3 regions of the Metapseudomonas furukawaii genome follow, and region 2 is predicted to be linked to each of the others. Evidence: predicted binding sites of a transcription regulator. Region 2 holds the regulator's gene; each other region holds the start of a gene.

Region 1 (2,263 bases), 2.0 Mb from region 2:
CCAGGTCAGCAGGATCAGCAGGCCGAAACCGATGCGGTACCAGGCGAACGCCGCATAGCTGTGGGTGCCGATGAACTTGAGCAGGCCGCGCACGGCGATCATGGCGAAGATGAAAGACACCACGGAGCCCAACAGGAACACCGGCAGGTCGCTGGGCTGGAACAGGTCGCGGTACTTGTAGCCCGAGTAGACCGCCGCCCCCACCATGGTGGGCATGGCCAGGAAGAAGGAAAATTCGGTGGCCGCCTTGCGCGACAGCCCGAACAGCAGGCCGCCGATGATGGTGGCACCCGAACGCGAGGTACCCGGAATCAGCGCCAGGCACTGGGCGAACCCCACCTTCAGCGCGTGCGTCCAGTTCATCTCGTCCACGGTCTCGGCCTGGATGCGATGGGCGCGCTTCTCCGCCCAGAGGATCGCCACGCCGCCGACCACCAGCGCCGAGGCGACGGTGATGGGGTTGAACAGGTAATGATGGATCAGGTCCGCGAAGGCGATGCCGAGGACGACCGCAGGGAAGAAGGCCACCATCAGGTTGACCGTGAATCGCTGGGCACCGCGCTGGGTGGGCAGTCCGACCACCACGTCGAAGATCTTGCGGCGGAACTCCCAGACCACGGCCAGGATGGCCGCCAGCTGGATGATGATGTTGAAGGCGATGGCGCGCTCGCCGGTGAAGCCCAGCAGATCCGCCACGACGATCTGGTGGCCCGTACTGGAGATGGGCAGGAACTCGGTCAGGCCCTCGACTATCCCCAGGATGATGGCCTGCATGGCCGTCCATAAATCCATCGAACAACTCCCCCAAAGCGTGCCTCTCAGGCGCGCCCTTGCATGCGTGATGTAGTAGTGGCTGACACCCTGCGGATGCCGCTCGGCGATGAGACCGGGGCTCCGATGAACGGGTTCCGGGGATGAATGACCTTAAGCTTTGCCCCGGCGGGCCGAAATGCTAACAGAGCGTCAGGCGGAAATCGCGGCCAAAGGCGGATTGCCAGTCGCCGCATCCGCTGCCCGGCTTCCGCCAATGCGCCCCATAACAAGAAGACAGGAGTTCCCAGCCCATGCACAGCTTGCGCAACCTGCCGATCAGCCGCCGGCTCTGGCTGATCCTCATCGTCGCGGTCCTCATGCTGGTCGCCCTCGGCGTGGTGATGCTGCAGCAGATCCATCATGACCTCTACCAGGACAAGGAGCTGAAGACCCGCCACGTGGTGGAAACCGCCGCCGGCGTCCTGAAGTACTACCAGGGCCTGGAAGCCGCCGGCACCCTCAGCCGCGAGCAGGCGCAGAAGCAGGCCATGGAGGCCATTCGCGCCCTGCGCTACGGCCAGGGCGACTACTTCTGGATCAACGACCTGACGCCACGGATGGTGATGCACCCGACCAACGCCAAGCTGGAGGGCCAGGACCTGTCCGGCTACAAGGACCCCGACGGCAAACCGCTGTTCAATGACATGGTGCGGGTCGCGCGCGACCAGGGCGCCGGCTTCGTCGACTACCGCTGGCCCAGGCCGGGTTCCAGCGAACCGATCCCCAAGGTCTCCTACGTGCAGTTATTCCAGCCCTGGGGCTGGGTGCTGGGTTCGGGCATCTACATCGACGACATGCTCGGCGAGTTCCGAGCCCAGGCCATGCGCGCCTCGCTGGTGGGGCTGGCCATCGCGGTACTGATGGCGCTCCTGGTGATACTGATCGCCCGCAGCATCACCCGACCACTGAACGAGGTGGTGGCCGCCATGGCGGATATCGCCAATGGCGAAGGCGACCTCAGCAGAGGCCTGGACACCCACGGCCGTGACGAAATCACCGCCCTGGGCGGGCACTTCAATGCCTTCACCGGCAAGTTACGCGGCGTGATCCGCGAGTCCCTGGATGCCGCCGGAGCGCTGGACCGGGCCGCCGGCGACCTGGACGGCATCGCCAGCCAGGGCCTGCGCCAGAGCGAACAGCAGTCCCTGCAGATGGAGCAGGTAGCCACCGCCATCAACCAGGTCACCTACGGCGTGCAGGACGTGGCGAAGAACGCCGAGCACGCGGCTGGCGAAGTCCGCCAGGCCGAGGAGCAGGCACGCCTTGGCCAGGAGAACATCGACAGCAGCCTGCAGCGCATCGACCAGCTCTCCGCCACCATCGGCAAGGCCGTTGGCGTTATCCAGTCCCTGGCCCAGGACAGCGCACAGATCGGCAGCGTGCTGGAGGTCATCCGATCCATTGCCGAGCAGACCAACCTGCTGGCCCTGAACGCGGCCATCGAGGCCGC
Region 2 (2,263 bases):
TCGCCGATCTCGGTCGCCGCGTCATGTTGCTGGACGCCGACCTGGGTCTGGCCAACGTCGACGTGCTGCTCGGCCTCACCGCCAAGCGCACCCTGGCCGATGTGATCAATGGCGAATGCGACCTGCGCGACGTGCTGTTGCAGGGGCCGGGGGGCATCCGTATCGTCCCGGCCGCTTCCGGCACCCAGAGCATGGTGCAGCTCTCGCCCATGCAGCACGCCGGCCTGATCCAGGCGTTCAGCGATATCAGCGACAACCTCGATGTGCTGGTGATCGACACCGCCGCAGGGATTGGCGACTCGGTGGTCAGCTTCGTCCGCGCGGCGCAGGAAGTCATAGTGGTGGTCTGCGACGAGCCCACCTCCATCACCGACGCCTACGCGCTTATCAAGTTGCTCAACCGCGATTACGGCATGAGCCGCTTCCGGGTTCTGGCCAACATGGCCCACAGCCCCCAGGAAGGGCGCAACCTCTTCTCCAAGCTGACCAAGGTGACCGACCGCTTCCTGGATGTCGCCCTGCAGTACGTGGGCGCCGTCCCCTACGACGAGTCGGTGCGCAAGGCGGTACAGAAGCAGCGCGCGGTCTATGAGGCCTTCCCGCGCTCGAAGTGCTCGCTGGCCTTCAAGGCCATCGCGCAGAAGGTCGACAGCTGGCCGCTGCCGGCCAATCCGAGAGGCCACCTGGAGTTCTTCGTCGAGCGTCTGGTCAGACAGTCGCCCGCGGAAACGCCCGTATGACACCCGCTACTGGACTGCGTATGTACGGCAAGACACAGGCAAGGGATTCGCAACATCAGTTGATCGAGCGCTACGCCCCCCTGGTCAAGCGCATCGCCTATCACCTGCTCGCGCGCCTGCCGGCCAGCGTGCAGGTGGAAGACCTGATGCAGTCCGGGATGATCGGCTTGCTCGAAGCCTCCAAGAAATACGACGGCACCAAGGGTGCCAGCTTCGAAACCTACGCGGGCATCCGCATTCGCGGCGCCATGCTCGACGAGGTCCGCAAGGGCGACTGGGCACCGCGTTCGGTGCACCGCAACACCCGTATGGTGAGTGACGCGATCCGCGTTATCGAGGCGAGAACGGGGCGTGACGCTAAAGATCAGGAAGTTGCTGCCGAACTTGGATTGAGTCTCGAAGACTACTACGGCATCCTGAGCGACACCTTGGGCAGCCGCCTGTTCAGCTTCGACGACCTGTTGCAGGACGGCGAGCATGGCGGCGTGCGCGAGGACGCCGGTTTCACCCAATTCTCACCCTCCCATGATCTGGAAGAAGAACGCTTCCAGGCCGCGCTGGCCGATGCCATCGCGAACCTGCCGGAGCGTGAGCGCCTGGTGCTGGCGCTGTATTACGACGAAGAACTGAATTTGAAGGAAATCGGGGAAGTGCTGGGGGTCAGCGAGTCGCGGGTCAGCCAATTGCACAGCCAGTGCGCCGCACGCCTGCGTGCGCGTCTCGGCGAGTGGCGCGCGCGCTGAACGGCACACCGCTTCCAGATTTGAACGGCGCCCGGCAAGAGGGGCGTTTGAGGACTGTACGGAGGTCGACTTGGACAAGAACATGAAAATCCTCATCGTTGACGATTTCTCGACGATGAGACGCATCATCAAGAACCTCTTGCGCGATTTGGGTTTCACCAATACCGCCGAAGCGGACGACGGCACCACGGCGCTGCCGATGCTCCACAGCGGCAACTTCGACTTTCTCGTCACCGACTGGAACATGCCCGGCATGACCGGCATCGACCTGCTGCGCGCCGTGCGGGCGGATGAACGCCTGAAGCACCTGCCAGTCCTGATGGTGACCGCGGAAGCCAAGCGCGACCAGATCATCGAAGCGGCCCAGGCCGGCGTGAACGGCTATGTGGTCAAGCCCTTCACCGCCCAGGTCCTGAAGGAAAAAATCGAGAAGATCTTCGAGCGGGTCAACGGCTGATGCCGGCCGCGAGGGCACCATGGACCAGAAAGAACCCCTGCTGGGAGACTTCGAGTCGACCCTGAAAGACCGTGCGCGGGAATTGGTGGACAGCCTGGAGAAAGGCAATTTCACCGACGCCGTGCAACTTATCCAAGAACTCAACCAGGTCCGGGATCGCGGCCTGTACCTGGAGGTCGGCAAGCTCACCCGCGAGCTGCATAACGCCATCGTCAACTTCCAGATCGACCCGCGCCTGCCCCATGCCCAGGAAGTGTCGCAGATCGCCGACGCGACCGACCGGCTGGGCTACGTGGTGCACATGACCGAGAAGGCCGCCAACC
Region 3 (2,263 bases), 2.3 Mb from region 2:
GGCCAACTGGCTCGCCTCGCCTCCCCTGGTGGTGGCCTATGCACTGGCCGGCAGCGTCAGGATCGACCTCGGCGGGCAACCCCTGGGCCTGGGTAGCGATGGGCAGCCCGTCTACCTGCGTGACATCTGGCCCAGCCAGACGGAGATCGCCGAGGCCATCGCCAAGGTGGATACCGCCATGTTCCGCAAGGAATACGCCGAAGTCTTCACCGGCGATGCGCAATGGCGCGCGATCCAGGTGCCGGAGTCAGACACCTACGCCTGGCAGGCCGACTCCACCTATATCCAGCACCCACCCTTCTTCAACGACATCACCGGAGCCCCGCCCAAGGTGGAGGATGTACGCGATGCCCGAATCCTGGCCTTGCTGGGAGACTCGGTCACCACCGACCACATCTCCCCGGCCGGCAACATCAAGGCCGACAGCCCCGCCGGCCGCTACCTGCAGCAGCGGGGTGTGCAGCCTGCGGACTTCAACTCCTACGGCTCGCGGCGCGGCAACCACGAGGTCATGATGCGCGGCACCTTCGCCAACATCCGCATTCGCAACGAGATGCTCGGAGGCGAGGAAGGCGGCAACACCCTCCATGTGCCCAGCGGCGACAAGCTGGCCATCTACGACGCCGCCATGCGCTACCAGGCCGAGGGCACACCCCTGGTCATAGTGGCCGGCAAGGAATACGGCACGGGTTCATCCCGTGACTGGGCGGCCAAGGGCACCAACCTGCTGGGGGTCAAGGCGGTGATCGCCGAAAGCTTCGAGCGAATCCACCGCTCCAACCTGGTGGGAATGGGGGTGCTGCCCCTGCAGTTCAGGGATGGCGACGACCGCAAGACCCTCAACCTCACAGGCCAGGAAACCCTGGCGATCCTTGGGCTCGATGGCGCGAACCTCAAACCGCAGATGGAACTGACCCTGGAAATCAGCCGCCAGGATGGCTCCCGCGATCAGGCTCGCCTGCTCTGCCGCATCGACACCCTGAACGAAGTGGAATACTTCAAGGCCGGCGGCATCCTGCACTACGTCCTGCGGCAATTGCTGAGCCCCTGATCAGGCGTCCATGTCCGTGGAGCCCGGACTCGCTCCGGGCTCCCGGAAGGGGCATCCCCGCCGAATCTCCATCGTCACGAGCAGAACCGGTGCCCCATGGCACGGTCCCCAGGACGTGGTTCCCCGGGCTCACCGGGGTACAGGCCGCCCAGCCAGTGTCCGAAGGCAAAAAGCCATAAACCGTGCGGAATCGATTCCGATTAGACTAGCGCCCCGAAAAAGGGCTCAACCTTGTGGCCTGGATGCCGATAGATGCTGTAAGCCTTGCGGAAGGACACCATGAGAAACAACCAACCGATCACCCAACGGGAACGCAGCTTCCCCACCGAACAGCGTCTGATCTCCACCACGGACAGCAAGGGCATCATCACCTATTGCAACGAGGCCTTCGTGGAAATCAGCGGCTACAGCCGTGAAGAACTGATTCGGTCGCCCCACAACCTCGTGCGTCACCCCGATGTCCCCCCGGCCGTTTTCGGGCACATGTGGAGCACCCTCAAGCAAGGCCGCCCGTGGATGGGCATCGTGAAGAACCGCTGCAAGAACGGTGATCACTACTGGGTCAATGCCTACGTCACGCCCATCTTCGAAGGCAGCCAGATCGTCGGCTACGAGTCGGTGCGGATCAAACCCACCGCCGAACAGGTGCGTCGCGCCGAAGCACTCTACAAGCGCTTGAATGCCGGCAAGGCCGCCATTCCCAATCGGGACAAGTGGTTGCCGGTGTTGCAGGACTGGCTGCCGTTCATCCTCATCAGCCAGATCGCCTTCCTCATCGGCGTCTGGCTCAACTCCCATTGGGGCTTCCTGCTGGCCGCCCTGCTCTCGGTCCCCCTGGGCCTGGTGGGCCTGGCTTGGCAGAACCGGGGCATCAAGCGCCTGCTGCACCTCGCCGAACAGACCACCTCGGACCCGCTGATCGCACAGATGTACACCGACAGCCGTGGCGTCCAGGGACGGCTGGAAATGGCCATGCTCAGCCAGGAAGCCCGCCTGAAGACCTGCCTGACCCGGCTGCAGGACACCGCCGAGCACCTGACCCAGCAGGCACGCCAGGCCGATACCCTGGCCCACAACAGCTCCGAAGGGCTGGAGCGCCAGCGCGTGGAGACCGAGCAGGTCGCCACTGCGGTCAACCAGATGGCCGCCACCACCCAGGAAGTGGCGAACAATGTGCAGCGCACCGCCGACGCCACCCAGGAGGCGAACCGC

Evidence for each region. Region 2 encodes FliA, which starts transcription of late flagellar genes. Its sites were predicted from a motif close to CTAAAGTTTNNNNNNNNNNNGCCGNTAA; they were not measured.
Region 1: the regulator FliA is predicted to act here: its motif matches at 924-951, upstream of KF707C_RS10765 (methyl-accepting chemotaxis protein).
Region 3: the regulator FliA is predicted to act here: its motif matches at 1,276-1,303, upstream of KF707C_RS09500 (methyl-accepting chemotaxis protein).

Annotation. Positions count from the first base shown of each region.
Region 1 is NZ_AP014862.1:2,310,741-2,313,003, reverse strand. It holds gene KF707C_RS10770 (undecaprenyl-diphosphate phosphatase) at 1-792, opposite strand, end outside; gene KF707C_RS10765 (methyl-accepting chemotaxis protein) at 1,065-2,263, shown strand, end outside.
Region 2 is NZ_AP014862.1:4,351,477-4,353,739, reverse strand. It holds gene fleN (flagellar synthesis regulator FleN) at 1-740, shown strand, start outside; gene fliA (RNA polymerase sigma factor FliA) at 737-1,483, shown strand; gene KF707C_RS20110 (chemotaxis response regulator CheY) at 1,566-1,940, shown strand; gene KF707C_RS20105 (protein phosphatase CheZ) at 1,960-2,263, shown strand, end outside.
Region 3 is NZ_AP014862.1:2,046,523-2,048,785, reverse strand. It holds gene acnA (aconitate hydratase AcnA) at 1-1,051, shown strand, start outside; gene KF707C_RS09500 (methyl-accepting chemotaxis protein) at 1,331-2,263, shown strand, end outside.